DNA from 3 places in the Paenibacillus sp. FSL R7-0210 genome. Region 1 is predicted to be linked to each of the others. Evidence: riboswitches for the same ligand, from Rfam matches in the RefSeq annotation. Region 1 holds a riboswitch; each other region holds the start of a gene.

The links. Region 1 has a riboswitch for cobalamin ahead of MKY64_RS22595 (S-layer homology domain-containing protein). Riboswitches for the same ligand answer to the same signal wherever they lie in the genome.
Region 2: it holds a riboswitch for cobalamin, as region 1 does, so the genes downstream of both, MKY64_RS24975 (anaerobic ribonucleoside triphosphate reductase) here and MKY64_RS22595 (S-layer homology domain-containing protein) in region 1, are expected to answer to the same signal.
Region 3: it holds a riboswitch for cobalamin, as region 1 does, so the genes downstream of both, MKY64_RS18195 (energy-coupling factor ABC transporter permease) here and MKY64_RS22595 (S-layer homology domain-containing protein) in region 1, are expected to answer to the same signal.

Annotation. Positions count from the first base shown of each region.
Region 1 covers NZ_JBBPAR010000001.1:5,342,728-5,348,116, reverse strand. Annotated here, with positions in the region: gene MKY64_RS22600 (GAP1-N2 domain-containing protein) at 1-243, shown strand, start outside; cobalamin riboswitch at 1,449-1,642, shown strand; gene MKY64_RS22595 (S-layer homology domain-containing protein) at 1,856-4,027, shown strand; gene MKY64_RS22590 (DUF4430 domain-containing protein) at 4,482-5,372, shown strand; gene MKY64_RS22585 (energy-coupling factor transporter transmembrane component T) at 5,369-5,389, shown strand, end outside.
Region 2 covers NZ_JBBPAR010000001.1:5,911,475-5,916,863, forward strand. Annotated here, with positions in the region: tRNA gene MKY64_RS24960 (tRNA-Thr) at 156-227, opposite strand; gene MKY64_RS24965 (sugar phosphate isomerase/epimerase family protein) at 315-1,094, opposite strand; gene MKY64_RS24970 (MTH1187 family thiamine-binding protein) at 1,143-1,451, opposite strand; cobalamin riboswitch at 1,791-2,021, shown strand; gene MKY64_RS24975 (anaerobic ribonucleoside triphosphate reductase) at 2,331-4,316, shown strand; gene nrdG (anaerobic ribonucleoside-triphosphate reductase activating protein) at 4,313-4,840, shown strand; gene ssuE (NADPH-dependent FMN reductase) at 4,932-5,389, opposite strand, start outside.
Region 3 covers NZ_JBBPAR010000001.1:4,238,565-4,243,953, forward strand. Annotated here, with positions in the region: gene MKY64_RS18175 (energy-coupling factor ABC transporter ATP-binding protein) at 1-508, opposite strand, end outside; gene MKY64_RS18180 (CbiQ family ECF transporter T component) at 521-829, opposite strand; gene MKY64_RS18185 (CbiQ family ECF transporter T component) at 801-1,310, opposite strand; gene MKY64_RS18190 (energy-coupling factor ABC transporter substrate-binding protein) at 1,307-1,600, opposite strand; partial or broken gene MKY64_RS18195 (energy-coupling factor ABC transporter permease) at 1,600-2,365, opposite strand; cobalamin riboswitch at 2,651-2,845, opposite strand; gene MKY64_RS18200 (ArsR/SmtB family transcription factor) at 2,985-3,917, shown strand; gene MKY64_RS18205 (DUF6171 family protein) at 4,676-4,954, opposite strand; gene MKY64_RS18210 (alpha-N-arabinofuranosidase) at 4,967-5,389, opposite strand, start outside.

The sequences.
Region 1 (5,389 bases):
GCGGATAGTGGAGCTGCCGCCTCTCCAGCGGCGGCGGGGACTCCTCCGTCACGCGTCTACGAGGTGACGGTGGAGCTATCAGCAGGCGCGAAGCTGGCAGCAGGTGATATGATCACCGCCGGAAGATACTCGCTGAAGCTGGCGGCAGATCCGGGCAGCGCCCCGGAGGCCACAGCTACAGCCGCGCCTAGTGCGGAGCCGTCCGCTTCCGCAAGCCCGGAAGCGGACACGGACGCGGAATAACACAGCGGCAACAAGCAGGCTGCGTAAGCTTTTAACTAACGCGATCGGATAATGCAATCGACTGCCGCAATTGATTGCCGCTACCGACCAACACAATCGACTAATGCTACCGACTGATGCAATCGACCAACACAATCGACTAATGCTACCGACTCACTCAACTGACTGACGCTACCGAGTGTCGCTTTTAACTAACGCTATCTAGTAACGCTCCTTAGTCACTCAGCCGACTTATACAACTAACTGATGGTTTTGACTCGATACCAAGTGATGGTACTGAGTAGCATTGCTTACAGTGATAGGTGTACTCTATACAACTAAAAACAGTAAAAAGGAAGGCACACCTCTCCTAACTGTATTCTATACAACTAAATTTGCCCGAATGGGCCAAAAAGCGGATACGGAAGCATTTTAGATGCACGAAATACAGCTAAAAGTACATTTGTCAGTAAATCAGACGATTTAGTTGTACAGATTGCATTTAAGCATAACGTTTGGAGCTAGAACAGTACCTTAGTTAGTCGGGGTACGGCAGCTCCCCAGCAAGCTAGGGGATTAAATGAATGCTGATTAGTTAGGACCTGATGATCGACTTGCGGTAGCTGATCTGCTGTGGGCGCATACAGCGCGGCATGGTGGGCTGGTCAGAGCCTGGTGCATACTACTTTATGTAGTACAATGATTTGCGCTTCGGCAGGCTGATACGAGCATAAAGTAATTAGTTAAGTGTGTTAGTGTCCGAATGAAGCTGCTCGATTGCACTTTGTACACTAGAATGAGGCATATCGAGCCTAATATGGTGTTCTGTTGTATTCGGTACATTAGATTTTGGGAATTTGGCCCGGCGGAGGGTTATTTGCCACAATCGATTGTATAAAATGCAGCAGAATGCGTTATCGGCCGCTTTTACACGAATTCTAATGTACATAATACAATCGCCTGCTGCCGCTGTCTCCGCTAGTACCGCCAACGCCTTAATTAACAGCAGAAGAGTCACTCCATAGTCCTGAATAGTACGATGTGCCGGGGAAGCGGGCATGTGCTGTTCAGGATTTTTGTGCAGAATGAGCGGGACTCGAGTGGATGGAATAGAAATAGCTTGTCTATAGACATACAGGGGAATAGTAGATATGATTGTTTCAGAATATTAAAATTTAATAAGCTTTGGGAAAAGGTGCAGATTGCCTCAGAGGCCGTGCGCTGTCGCTAGCAGATGCTGGCAGGGCTATGTCTAATAGAGGAATCTGCTTAAAAGGGAAGCCCGGTGCAAGTCCGGCGCGGTCCCGCCACTGTAAATACGGAGCAACTCCTGAGGAGCCACTGTCCTGCTAACGGGATGGGAAGGCGGGGGAAGCGGTGAAGTATGAGCCAGGAGACCTGCCTTTTTCGTTGTTGTTTCTATTCTTCGGGGGTAAGAATGTGAAAGCAGATGCTGATATTGGCGAGGGCTGTATATGCTGTATTGTATGTAGTGTGGGAGAGTAATCGGCTCCTTCAGCCGCCCTGTATTGTATTCTTCCCCGGCCGCCCTGCACAGGGCGGTCTTTAGGTTGCCGCTCTATCTGCGGAGGAAGCAGGATTCATCCATTCTATTTCAGGAAAGAGGTTAGTTATGAAGAACCATTCTCTATCATCCAGGTTCACACGGCTGGGACTTGCTGTCATTATGCTGTTCGCACTGCTGGGAGCAGCCGTAGCCCCGGCAGGACAAGCTGCTGCTGCACAGGCAGGCGGGACTTCCGCACCCGCGGTATCCGCTCTGCCCGCAAGTGAGGCAGCCAGCGTAACTGCTGCGGTCTATGCCACTGCGGAGTTCATGCTGAAGAACGGAGTCCAGTCGGACTGGCAGGCGATTGGCCTTGCGCAAGCAGGCTACAAGGTTCCTGCCAGCTATCTGAAGGCGCTTGAAGGCAAGGTGGCTGAGGCTAAGGGTGTTTTTGCCAGAGCTACGGACTATGCCCGGATCACGCTCGCCGTTAAGGCACTTGGCGGCGACCCGGCGAATGTGGCAGGCTATAACCTGATTGAGAAGCTCTACAATCACGATGCAATTACCGGCCAGACGCTGAATAATCCGGTCTATGCACTGCTCGCTCTGGATTCCGGCAGCTATACAATCCCGGCAAATGCGAAATGGACACAGTCTAAGCTGCTGGCAGAGATTCTGGCGAAGCAGAACCCGGACGGAGGCTTTACTCTGACCACGGGTGCGAGTGATCCGGATATGACAGCGATGGTGCTGAACGCACTGGCTGGACATAAGCAGGAAGCGGCAGTGAATGCTGCCGGTCAGCGGGCGGCAGCCTGGCTGGCTAAGGCACAGGATAAGAACGGAGGATATGGCGACAGCAGCGAGAGTGTAGCTCAGGCCATCATCGGTCTGTCTGCCTTCGGCATTGATCCGGCGGGAGCAGAGTATACCAAAGGCCAAATCAATCTGGTCAGCAAGCTGCTGAGCTTCAGCGCTACAGGCGGCGGGTTCGCCCACACTGCGGGCGGCAGCTCCAATCCGCTCTCTACAGAGCAGGCACTGGAGGCTTTGGTAGCGTACAAGCTGTTTGGAACAGGCGGTAAGCTCTTTGATTTTAGCGGCACACCAGTGAAGAATCCTCAGGTAAGTGTCTCGGTTACAGTTGAAGGTCCGAATGGAACATTGGCTGAGGGCAGCGTATACGCCGGAAATGTGCTTACGGCACTGGATAAGACAGCAGCAGCCAAGCGCCTGGCTCTGGTCAATGAAGCAGGCAATTATGTGACGGGGATCGGCGGCGTGATTGCGGGTACTTTTGGCGGATATGATGGCTGGATGTATGTAGTCGCACGCGGCGGAGCATGGATCTATCCAAGTGTAGGGATGGGCGACTTCGCGCTGGAGGAGAATGACCGCGTTGTGATCTATTATGGCGGGGACAACACGCAGGTGGTTGATGCCGTAACCGTGACTCCCGGACAGCCGCAGCCTGGACAAGATCTGAAGGTGCAGGTAACCCAGAAGCAATGGGTCTGGAATGAGGCGACCTTCACCTCCGATCCGGTAACCTCACCGGCAGCAGGCGTACAGGTAACCATCGGCGGCAAAACAGCAGTTACAGATGCTGCGGGCGTGGCTGTTGTGGCCGGAGGACTGCCAGCAAATAAATATACCCTGACGGTTACGGGATATCTGAAGGATAAAACCCCGGCCATCGTGCGTCATACGGTCCCGGTAACGGTGGCTTCTGCGGCGGCGGACCGTCCGGCTTTTGGTGATGTGAAGTCGATCTCGCCTTGGGCGCTGGAGTCGGTATACACGGCGTATGACCGCAAGCTGATGAACGGTGTGAGTGAGAACAGCCTGCTGTTTGCACCGAAAAAGAATATTACCCGTGCTGAATTTGCAGCGCTGCTGCTGCGGTTAACCGGGAACGAGCCGTCTGCGGCGTCTTCTGCTGGGGCCTTCAGTGATGTTAAGGCCGGTACATGGTATTATGGAACAGTGAACCGGGCGAAGGAGCTAGGAATCATCAGCGGCGTAAGCGCCAAAACGTTCAACCCGGACGGGCTGGTTACGCGCCAGGATATGGCTGTGATGATGGTTAGAGCTTTTAAGCTGGATGCTACATCAGCCGGAGCAGGAGCAGGGGCTGGTAAATTCAGCGATGAAGATAAGATTAGCGACTATGCATTGTCCGCTGTCCGTACGGTGACGGGACTTGGATATATGAGCGGTACCGGCGGCGCATTCGAGCCTACTGCTGTGGTAACCCGTGAGATGGCTGCTGCTGTAGCGGTTAGATTGCCATAGTTGAGTAAGAGTAGGGGATGGTATAGTTTAGTTGAAATTTCCATTCCGCTGCAGGATGGGTGCTGTACGCTGGGGCGGACAATAAGTGGATAAATGACATCTAATTTGGCAGGATTTGCTGCAAAGCGGGAGTTAGTTGGAAAAACAACACTTATTCACGCCCGAAGCTCCCGTATGATGGGTTGTGGGCAGAATTAGATGCCTGAAATCCAACTAATTTCTATACAGGTGCGTAACAAGAATAATTAAGTGTAGAAAATCTAACTAACGCCCCCGTGCCGATGAGTAGTTGAGGCGTATAGGGTTGTTGAAGCGTTGCAGGCCCATTAGACAGGCGATTTTGCTTGGAATTAGTTCGGATATGTCTTGAAAAGTAAGCATAAGGTGTATGAAGGAACGGGGAACAGGCTGACTGGCCCCCGTTCTTTTCCCTTTTTGTGGAGGTGTGCAGGTAATGTTCTATCTAGTCAAAAGAGGCCGGGGAAGGCTGGCTCCGCTGCTTCTCCTGCTGATGGTATTGCTGCTCCCCGGCTGCTCCTCTGGGCAGCCGGATCAGGCAGGCGGCGGCCCGCAGCCGCCCGCCGGGACCCCGGCCGCGCAGACGCTGCGGCCTGGAGACGAAGCGGCTCCGCTGCCGGGAGCCGCTGAGGGCACTGCCGTACCATCCGCCCCTGCGGAAGGTACGGCAGCTCCGGCGTCGCCAGCCGCAGCGGCGACGCAGCCATCGGCGGGCGCGAGCGAGCCCGCCAAGCCGGCGTCGCCAGGCGCAGCGGCGACGCAGCCTTCGGCGGGCGCGAGCGAGCCCGCTAAGTCCCCGGCGTCGCCAGGCGCAGCGGCGACGCAGCCTTCGGCGGGCGCGAGCGAGCCCGCCAAGCCGGCGTCGCCAAGCGCAGCGACGACGCAGCCATCGGCGGGCGCAAGCAAGCCCGCCAAGTCCCCGGCGGCCACACCCAAGCCGCCGACCCCCGCGCCCGCTGCGGCGGCCACGCCAAAGCCGGACAACGTGGTTACCCTCTCCATCACCGGAGATGAGGAGCATGGCGTGATTCTGGCCGCTGCCCAGTACGAGATCAAGAAGGGCGAGAGTGTGCTGGACCTGCTGAAGCGGATTACACGGGCACAGAAGATCCAGATGGAATTTCAGGGCAGCAAGGCTTTTGCTTATGTGGAAGGTATAGATAATTTGTACGAGGGTGATCACGGGGCAGAGAGCGGCTGGATGTACAAGGTCAATGGAGAATTTCCCTCCAAGGCTGCGGGTAGCTGGATCGTCGAGCCCGGGGATACCATCGAGTGGCTGTATACACTTGATCTAGGCAAAGACCTGGGGGCCAAAGCGCCATGAGCAGCGGCTTTCGTTCC
Region 2 (5,389 bases), 570 kb from region 1:
TAAGATCCTTGCCTCCTTGCCTCCTAGCATCCAACCATAAGCTCCCCACTTTACTTAACTAAAGGTTAGAAGAATGGTAGATGTTGATGCTTGCATAGAAAAAAGGCGCAGTTCCAAAAAACCGGAAACCCGCGCCACTATCGACTTTGTAAGAATGCTGGTGAAGGGAATTGAACCCCCGGCCTACGCATTACGAGTGCGTTGCTCTACCCCTGAGCTACACCAGCTTACAGACGTTTGCGTCTGCCAAGCAAAAAATATTATAACTCTTCCAGCGGAAAACGCAAGCCCTTTTTCCGCTGGTTGCTGTGTCCTCAGCCGTGCATCAGCCCCAGCCCGCGGAAATAATCCAGTGCGAGCTTAGCGCTTGCAAGGGAGGACTCCTCATAGGCCTCTTGCTCCACAATATAATAGAGAATTCCGCTCTGCTCCGCGATCTCGAAGACGCTCCGGAAATCAACCTCTCCCTTTCCGAGATCGGTCTCCTCATTGTCTGCTCCGAAGTCCTTCATGTGAACCAGCGGAACACGGCCGGCGTACCGTGACACATAATCAACGGGCCGGGCTCCCCCCCTGTATACCCATCCCAGATCAAACTCAGCCAGCATATGCTCGGCAGGAATCTGCTCCAGCCAGATATCGATGACCGCCTTGCCGTCAACCTCTTTGAATTCATAATCATGGTTGTGGTAGCCGTACTGCATCCCCGCCGCCCGGACCATCGCGGAAGCCTTCTCCAGGAATGGAATGATTCTCGTTACATCCTCTATGGAAGGGTTCGGCGGAAGCGGTGCCGACGGGGTGATCATATATTGCAGTCCGAGCTCTACACCGTATTCAATCTCTTTGGCTAATGCCTGTTCCATCTTATCCAGACTGCTGAAGTCCAGGCCTACATGCGCCGAAGGAGCCGCCAGGCCAAGTTCATCCAGCTTACGGCGCAGTTCCCCTGCAGATACACCGAAATAACCGGCGAATTCCACTGCCTGGTACCCCATCTCTGCCACCTTGGCCAGTGTGCCGAGGAAATCGCGTTCCGTCTGGTCACGCAGTGTATACATTTGAATTCCGATCTGCTGAGCTGCTTCTGCCATGAATAATCCGCTCCTTATTATCATTTCTGATTAGATACTGTATTCCCGCTACTCTCCCTGTAGCTTGCGCTCCACGGATTCCAGCTTGCTGCGACTGGTCGAGATCTTGTCGCGCCGGTCATCGATCTTGAGCGAGGTTGAGACTCTCTGCGCCCCGGCGGTGAACGGCGACTCGTGCAGCGCTTCTACCGCAGCCAGAATCCGCGCTACCGGCCCCTCAATAATCGTACCCATAGAAGTTAGCTCGTAGGTAATGCCCTCCACCGTCTCCAGCACGCGCTGCATCTCGGCCACATAGCTGCTGAGACTGGTGCTGCCTGTCCCAATCGGAATAACGGTCACTTCGCCAATTGCCATTGTGAACTGCCTCCTAATGATCTGATGTGCCTGCCTCTAACTTATCCTCTTATTGTAACGCTTCGCCAGGCTTGCTACAAATCACCTGCACCCTCTCTATTCTATTAATATCCGTCAAAATGATTACCAGGATTAGACGCACTCTATTTATGGATTCTTTGTGGCGTATTTTCGGAGATTTTATGAAAAATTCACGGCAGATTCATAGGAAAGTTGTGGATTACCTGTGGACTAACTGTGGATCAGCTGTGAGTAAAAGCGCCGAACCCGCTCCCCGTGCGGGATTGCAAAAAAACATTTACAAACACAATATATTGCGGTAGCTTTAATAGATAACAACAAAATATAGTAGAAACGGGTGTTTCACCCCTTGTAATAGAGGTGCGACTTAATAGGGAAGCGCGGTGCAAAACCGCTGCGGTCCCGCCACTGTAACCGGATGCTCCCAGGGTGCGATGCCCAGGGCCGCATTCTCCGGCTAATTGCCACTAAGGGGCGGAATAAGCCCCCCGGGAAGGCGCCGGAGGAGTTGCCGGAAGCCAGGAGACCTGCCTGTTTCGGTGGCACCGCTTAGACTCCTGCGAGGAACAGGGAAGGTGTCCGTATGCGGCCTGCAATAGCAGAGTTAGCCTTCCGTCAATCGGGCCAGAGGCTGCCGATACCTGAGGACGATCGCGGATTATTTTCAGGTATCGGCTCTGCGGAATATACAAGAACGGGCGTAAGCTATTTGCCCCTTGTCTGCTCGTATATTCCACCCAGACCACAGGCAAATTTCCGCTTCCCGGATCTTTGCATCATGCATTCGGGCATTTCCGGCCTTCCCGGCCGGAGGTGCTTTTTTAACGCTTACAATACCCGAGAGGAGAGAGTTATATAATGACGCTGCTGGAGAAACGTTATAACGAAGGACAAGCTGCACAGGAGGATCTTTTGGAAGAGGTCATTCATCTGGGACGGGATATTATCGACAGCCGGGATCTGGATCTGCTGCGCGAGAACGCCAACCTGAACGGGGAGAGCTTCTCCGGCAAAATGAGCAAATTCGGCAGTGAATACTCCAAATGGTATGCCCGCAACTTCACCATGCCGCCGCAGCTGGTACAGGCTACCCTGGATAATGTCGTCTATGTGCATGACCTGGATCAATACGCCATCGGAACCACCAACTGCATCTTCATCCCGTTCGAACGGCTTCTCCGTGAAGGCTTCAACACCGGCAACGGCAGCGTACGGCCTCCCAACTCGATTATGACGGCGATGTCGCTGGTGGCGATTATTTTCCAGTCGCAGCAGAATGCGCAGTACGGCGGTGTGTCCGCCAACAAGCTGGATTATGATCTGGCTCCTTATGTGACCAAGTCCTTCTCCAAGCTCTTCCGCAAAGGTCTGGAGTATTTCGAGGAGAATGCAGAGGTTTCAGAACTTGGGGAGATTACGATGAGCCGCAGCGATCTGGCTGAGCAGTATCCGCGCGCCTTCCGTTTTGCCCTGAAGGAGACGCAGAGCGAGACCCTGCAGGCCGCAGAGAGTATGGTACATAACCTGAATACGATGTCCAGCCGCTCCGGCGGCCAGATTCCTTTTACCAGCATCAACTACGGGACCTGCACCTCCCCGGAGGGCCAGCTTGTGATCAGCTCACTGCTGACGGCTACGATGAACGGACTGGGCAGCGGGGAGACGCCGGTGTTCCCGATTCAGATCTTCAAATGCAAGCAAGGCATCAACCAGCAACCGGGTGACCCTAACTATGAGCTGTTCCTGAAGGCAGCGGAGTGCTCGGCGCGCAGATTGTATCCGAACTTCGCCAACCTGGACGCTCCGCTGAACATGCAATATTATGATCCGGCTGACCCGGATACCGAGTTCGCTACGATGGGCTGCCGGACCCGTGTGCTCGGCGACCGCTTCGGACGCAACCATTGCTCCGGCAAAGGCAACTTGTCCTTCAATACGCTCAACCTGGTGCGTCTTGGACTGGCCCACGGCACGATAACCGGCCGCCGCCTGGCTGCTGATGAAGAAGGGTTCTTCGACGACCTGAATCACTATATGGATATTGCGCTGGACGGTCTGCTGCACCGCTTCCGTATCCAGGCTTCCCAGAAGGCCAAAGCCTCCGATTTCATGATGCGTGAAGGCGTCTGGGAGGGCGGCGAGCAGCTTGCCCCTGATGACAGTGCAGGCGAACTGCTGAAGCACGGCAGCCTGTCGCTGGGCTTCATCGGGATGGCCGAATGCATGAAAGCCATGTACGGCAAGCATCACGGCGAAGATATGGAGATTCACGCCAAGGCTGTAGCCATTGTCCGCCACATGCGTGAATATTGCGACCGCAAGAGCGAGGAGCTTAACCTCAACATCACCTTGTTCGCAACACCGGCCGAAGGTCTCTCCGGTAAGTTCACCAAGATCGACCGCAAGGTGCTCGGTTCTATCCCTGGGGTAACCGACCGTGAATACTATACGAACTCGTTCCACATTCCGGTCTACCATGAACTTAGCGCAGCCAAGAAGATCAGCCTGGAAGCCCCGTTCCATGAATATTGCAACGCCGGAGCGATCTCCTATGTCGAGCTGAACGGCAATGCCCGGAGCAATCCTGCAGCGTTCGTCAAAATCATCAAATATGCGCTGGAGCAGGACATCAGCTACTTCAGCATCAACCATCCGATTGACCGCTGCTCCGGCTGCGGCTATGAAGGGGTCATCGGCACGAATTGCCCGACCTGCAATGCCCATGAGGATACCACCCATATCCGCCGTCTGCGCCGGGTTACCGGGTATCTGACCGGTGACTATCAGACCCGTTTCAATGCGGCCAAGCAAGCCGAAGTCCGGGACCGTGTTAAGCATCTATGAACATCTGCGGATATTATCCGGAGTCGATCAATGAAGGGGAAGGCCTGCGGGCCGTCCTCTTCGTCAGCGGCTGCCGCCACCGCTGCCCGGGCTGCTTCAACCCGAAGACCTGGAACTTTAACTACGGGGAGGCCTTTACCCCGGAGCGCCGGCGGGAGATTATAGAGGAGATTGCAGGCAATCCGCTGCTGGACGGCTTGACGCTGGCGGGCGGGGACCCTTTTTTCTCGGCTGAGGAGGCTGCAGACTTCATACACGAGCTGCGCGCCGAGCTGCCGGCCTTCCCGGTCTGGATCTATACCGGCTATACGTACGAGGAGCTTACGGCTTCCCCGGGCTCTGCGGAATGGAAGCTGCTGGCCTTGTGCCAGGTCGTGATCGACGGACGGTTCGTCGAAGAGCTCAAAGACCTTACCCTCTCCTACCGGGGAAGCAGCAACCAGCGGATCATTGATATTCCGGCGAGTCTGGCGGGAGATAGGGTTGTTCTGTGGGAGCCGGAGCTGAGCTTTCAAGGAGTATAACTCCTAAATAGACAAAGGCACTAAACTCCCGCATCCGGGTGGTTTAGTGCCTTTTGATTGTACCGGGGATGATCGGACCGGCAGCGTAACCTTATTCCGCGGCTCCTGTCTGTCCTGCCTTGCGCCCCACCTTATGCTCCGTCTCCTCCGCCAGCTCTTCCAGCACGCTGTTCAGGCGTAAACGCAGCTCTTCAGCCAGCTCAACTACGCCCTGGTCGTTACGAACCGCCTGGGAGTCTACGGCGTAGACGCCGCCAAGAATGTAGCGGGCGCCAAGCACGGACAGTACCGGCTTCAGTGCATAGTCGATCGCCAGCAGATGTGCAAGACTTCCGCCCATGAAGAGCGGCAGGACGATTTTGCCGGCCAGCCCTTTTTGCGGCACCAGATCCAGGAAGGTCTTCAGTACTCCCGTGTAAGAAGCCTTATATACCGGACTGACTACGATTACCGCATCAGCTTCCGCTACGAGCCCATTCGCCTTGACAATGGCCTCGCTCTCGAATTTGGTATGGATCAGATCCTCCGCAGGCAGCTCCGCCACATTGA
Region 3 (5,389 bases), 1.1 Mb from region 1:
GCTCATCCAATAGAATCAGCTCCGGCTCCATAGCCAGTACACCGGCGAGTGCCGTGCGTTTCTTCTGGCCCAGACTAAGCTGGTGAATCGGTTTATCGCCCAGACCGGTTAGATTCAGCAGCTCCATGACCTCCCGGCAGCGCGCAGCGATAGCCGGTTCAGCCATGCCGCTGCCGCGCAGCCCGAACGACACATCCTCCAGCGGAGTGCTGAGGATCAGCTGCTGCTCGGGGTCCTGGAAGACCAGGCCCACTTTCCGCCGCAGAGCGGCCAGCTCTTTTTTGGAGTAGGATAACGCCTTCCCTCCTTGCACAACCGTCCCCTGCTGCGGGCGCAGAATGCCGACGGCATGCAGGAACAGCGTGGATTTGCCCGAACCGTTATGACCGAGCACCGCCGTCTTGCTGCCTGCGGGGATGGAGAACGTCAGGCCATGCAGTGCAGGCTCCTTCGTATCCGGGTAATGGAACACCACTCCGTCACAAGCCAAGCTAGATTCCTGATCCATGGGTGACTCCTTTCATGTGTTAGTGATAAAGTACGCCTCAGCCAGCAGCAGTAGCGCAATCCCGGCATAAGCCTGGATTGTATAGCGCCGCGGCACAGGATGCGCCGTATAAGGCGGGAGAATAATCTCATCTGTGAATCCGCGGGCCAGCAGCCCCTGCGATAATCCGTAATACCGGTGCATCGTGTTGCCGAACAGCGCTCCTGCCATAGCCGCAGTCTCCCGCATTCTGGCCTTGTAGCCCCGACGGCCTCCGCGCAGCCGGCGGGCCAGCAGCAGACCATGCGCTGCATCACTCAGCAGGAATAAGAAGCGGTACATAATCAGCATCAGGCTCCAGGACAATCTGCGGCATCCGCAGCCTGCGCAGCACCTGCAAAAGCTCACTGAACGGAGTCGTGAACATCAGGAAGAAGAAACAGCTCATGCAGGCAGAGATTCTGGCCAGCAGCTCCCCTGCCCGCTGAAGCCCGGCCGCTGTAACATATACCGGCAGGTTCAGTCCCGGAAGCGGGAATATTCCTGCCTCTCCCGCTGCCGGATGCCCGAATTCCACGAGCAGCGCCGGTACGCTAAGGGCATAGAACAGCAGCGCTGTGCCGAACAGCATGCCATAAGCACGGAAGGGAATACGGGCCTGCACTACACACCAGGACATCATCCATAGGGTGATTGCAGCCTGTAGTACCGGATGTACGGTGTAAGATAGCAGGAACATCAGGGCTGCGAACGAGCTTTTCCACATCGGGGACAACTGGCGCAGAGCATTATTGTAGGAGAGAACGTCAATCCGCCGGATCACTTGCTGCTATGCTGCTTCGTCCCGCCTTGCTTGCCCTTGAGCAGCCCCAGGGTATAACCGATCACACCGGCACCAATCGCGGCCTGCAATGCAAACAGCATACTCTCCGTCTCACCCGGCAGCTCGGTCAGCGGCTTGAACCACGGCTTATAGTCAGGATTCATTTCGGTAATCACACCTTCAGCCGCATCATCGGCCCCACCGAATTCCCCATTGACCAGCAGCAGCGGCAGAATGACCAGCAGAATAACAACCAGCAGCATCAATCCATTTTTCCATTTATTGCTCATTAGGCTCTTCCTCCGTTCACCTTGCGTTTCAGCAGCGACAATTCATTCGGGCTATACGATTTCAGCCAGTTCCACAGCAGCACCGTCAACAGCCCTTCACTGATGGCCAGCGGGATTTGCGTCACGGCAAAGATGCCCCCGAATTTGAGAAAAGATGCCAGAACGCCGCCTTCCGCCGCCGGAAAAGCCACCGCCAGTTGGAAGGAAGTCACTACGTACGTACTCAGATCAGCCACCGCAGCCGCACAGAACAAGGCCAGCTTCTCGCGGTCCGGCATTTTCATCATCAGTTTATACACTGCATATCCGGCAAAAGGACCCGCCACCGCCATCGAGAACGCATTGGCTCCAAGCGTAGTGATACCGCCGTGCGCCAGCAGCAGCGCCTGAAACAGCAGGACAATCGAGCCGATTACGCTCATGGGCAGCGGCCCCAGCATTACCGCACCTAGTCCGGTACCGGTGGGGTGGGAGCTGCTTCCGGTCACGGAAGGCATTTTGAGCGCAGACAGTACGAAGGTAAACGCCCCGGCCAGACCCAGCAGCAGCTTCAGGCTCCGGATTCTCCCGGGTCATGGCTCTCAGCTTGAAGATTCCAAGGACAAAGAACGGGATAAACGCCGCCCACCAGAACACCGCCCAGCCAACCGGCAGGAATCCTTCCATAATGTGCATCGCCCGGGCCGTCCCCGGTTCGTTCAGCATAAAGTACACCATAAATCCGGCAACCAGTGCCGCAAAGCTCCACCATCTGTGCTTTTTCATTTGTCACCCTCCATGTTTGTTGATTTCCCATTACAGATCATAAAGCCCAAAAAACCCACCCTATAGGGTGGGAGTGTATGTACGCAGGCAAGTTCGATAGAGCGCGCAACCCGTGGCGAAGCGGAACAAGGTGCTTTTCACCGTCCCATCACTATGGGCCGTATCCTTGTATCCAGCAGCTATAACCGGGGATCATCTTGAAGCACCAAGCTTTCTCCGGTCCATCAGGGCAGAACGCCTCTTCTCATTAACCTATCCGTACACCGCTCCTATCCGCGTAGAGTCGTGGTGTGCGTAGACAAGGTAGGTCTCCTGGCTTGGAATACAGGCGCTGCAGACTTCGTCTTCCCCGGGGGCTTCCCGAGTGACCTCATGAAGTGCAGCTCTTCCATACAGTGGCGGGACCGCTCGGGAGTTGCACCCGATTCCCTGTTATCCCTTGCCGCTTCCGGCAAGAGCACCTTGTTTCATTGCTAATTCATCTCACATCATAGCGGACAGAGATTGGCCTGTCTGTGATATAAATTGGAAAAGCTCGCCTGCAGCCAATCATGGCTTGTAGAAATTTTATTTGAGTAATATAATTATTAACTATATAACCTGAACGTGGAGGCATCCGATGAAACTTGATCTAACCGAACAATCTTTGCCCGTGTACGAGGCCCTGTCCAGTACCGTGCGCCTGCATATGCTGCGGCTGCTGTCCGATAAGCCCATGAACGTGAAGGAGCTGGCCGCAGCCCTCAAGCTCAGCAGTGCGATTATGACCATGCATGTGCGCAAGCTCGAAGCCGCCGGGCTGATCCGCAGCCATATGGCTCCCGGTAAAAGCGGTCTGCAGAAGATCTGTACACTGGCCGCCGACGGGGCTGAGATAGTTTTTCCGGGACAGGCCCGGACTCCGCGCAGAGGGTACCGCAAGGACATCCCTGTGGGGCATTATTCCGACTTCCAGATCGAGCCTACCTGCGGACTGTCTACGACAGAGAGGGTCATCGGGCACTTTGACGATCCCCGTTATTTCTGGGACCAGGAGCGGGTGAACGCCGGGATTCTCTGGTTCGGAAAGGGGTTCGTGGAGTATAAAATCCCGAATTTCCTGCTGTCGAGCCAGCAGCCGGAGGAGCTTGCCATCACGATGGAGATCGCCTCCGAAGCCCCGTCGGTCAACAACAACTGGCCGTCGGATATTACCTTCACACTGAACGGACAATCGCTCGGCTTCTGGACCAGCCCCGGTGACTACGGAGATAATCCGGGAAAATACACCCCGGCCTGGTGGCCTGCACTCACCAATCAATACGGCCTGCTCAAGCAGCTGCGGATTACTCAGACGGGTACCTTCATGGATGGGCAAAAGCTGTCGGAGGTCACCCTGGATCAGGTAGGCATCCGCAACAAACAATGGACCTTCCGGCTCTCTGTCGAGGAGGATGCCGAGCATATTGGTGGCCTCACCCTGTTCGGCAAGGGCTTCGGCAACTACAACGAGGATTTGGTGTTTGAGTTGTTTTATACAGATGGCGTGGCAGATTTGCCGGGTCCTATATGAAAGCCAGATTAGGGTGTGTAGAAGGTAGGTAGGTAGGTAGGTAGGTAGGTAGGTAGGTAGGTAGGTAGGTAGGTAGGTAGGTAGGTAGGTAGGTAGGTAGGTAGGTAGGTAGGTAGGTAGGTAGGTAGGTAGGTAGGTAGGTAGGTTAGTTTTCGTTTCAGCTACTTTTAGAGCTAATACTCCTTATTTCTGCTTAACGCTCACTTTCAGCAAAATTCAGGTGCATTAGTGCTCTTCATTTCTGCTCAACGCTCACTTTCAGCAAATTCAGGGGCACTTATGCCCCTCGCAACATCCATACAGCCCACTTCCAACCGCACCAAAGGGATTTTTCCCTCTCATTTCCTCATCTAGCCCACTTTCCGCCGCATCAGAGGGATTTATCCCTCTCATTTCCTCCTCCAGCCCACTTTCCACCGCATCAGTGGGATTTATCCCTCTCATTTCCTCACCCAGCCTACTTTCTGCCGCATTAGAGGGATTTATACATCTCATTTCCTCACCCAGCCCACTTTCCGCCGCATCAGTGGGATAAATCCCTCTCATTTCCTCCTCCAGCCCACTTTCACGCCGCATTAGATGGATTTATCCCTCTCATTTCCTCTTCCTCCCCCTCACCTCCACAACGCAAAAAAAAGCCCCTCCAACCGCCGCATTGTGCAGGTTGGAGGGGCTATCGGTGATCGATCCGTCTCTTATGACAAGAGCGGCTTCTAGCCTATCTTTTCGCCTGGCCCCTAGCCGTTAGGCGTGGGCCGTCATTCCGCCACCGGCTGCCACTTGCCGCCGCCGCCCGGCAGCGGACAGCTGCGGGCCTTCAGCCGGGCCACGACGGGAATGATACAGCCGCAGGCGGTACAGGTTACGCCATCCTGCAGCTTGGGGCAAGCCCCGCAAAGCGCAAGCCGCTCGGCATAGACCTCGTCTGAAGCGGTATTGCCGGGGTTGAACATGGAGGACGCCAGAATGCGGGCAATCTGTGCTTCCGTGACCTTGTACTCCTCCCGGCATCCTTTGCAGGCTGAAGTGGTTGTCATGCAGTTCTCTCCTTAGGCTTGTGGAGTGATGGCCAGTACCGTTACCGACATTGGTGGCAGCTCTACAGTCAGCGTATCCCCTTCAAGCTTGAAGGCGCTGAATGCCTGCGGTGTTACAGCTTCCGGCTGCTCAAAGCTATTGTGGGCATCGATGGAAGCTCCGGCCAGCGTTGTTCCGCTTACGGATGCTTGACCAGCCAATCCGCGCAGGGCAAGCGGCAACACTGCCGATGACGCGTGATTCAGGTTACACAGGCTGACATGAATGATGCCCTCAGCATTGACTGAAGCCGAAGCCGATACTTCAGGAATCTCTACGCCATCATAGCTGTATACCGGGCTGTCCACGGTGAACTCCAGCAGTTCTGCATCCTGATGCACCTTATACATGTTGAATACATGATAAGTAGGAGTCAGGAGCATTTTCTCGCCTTC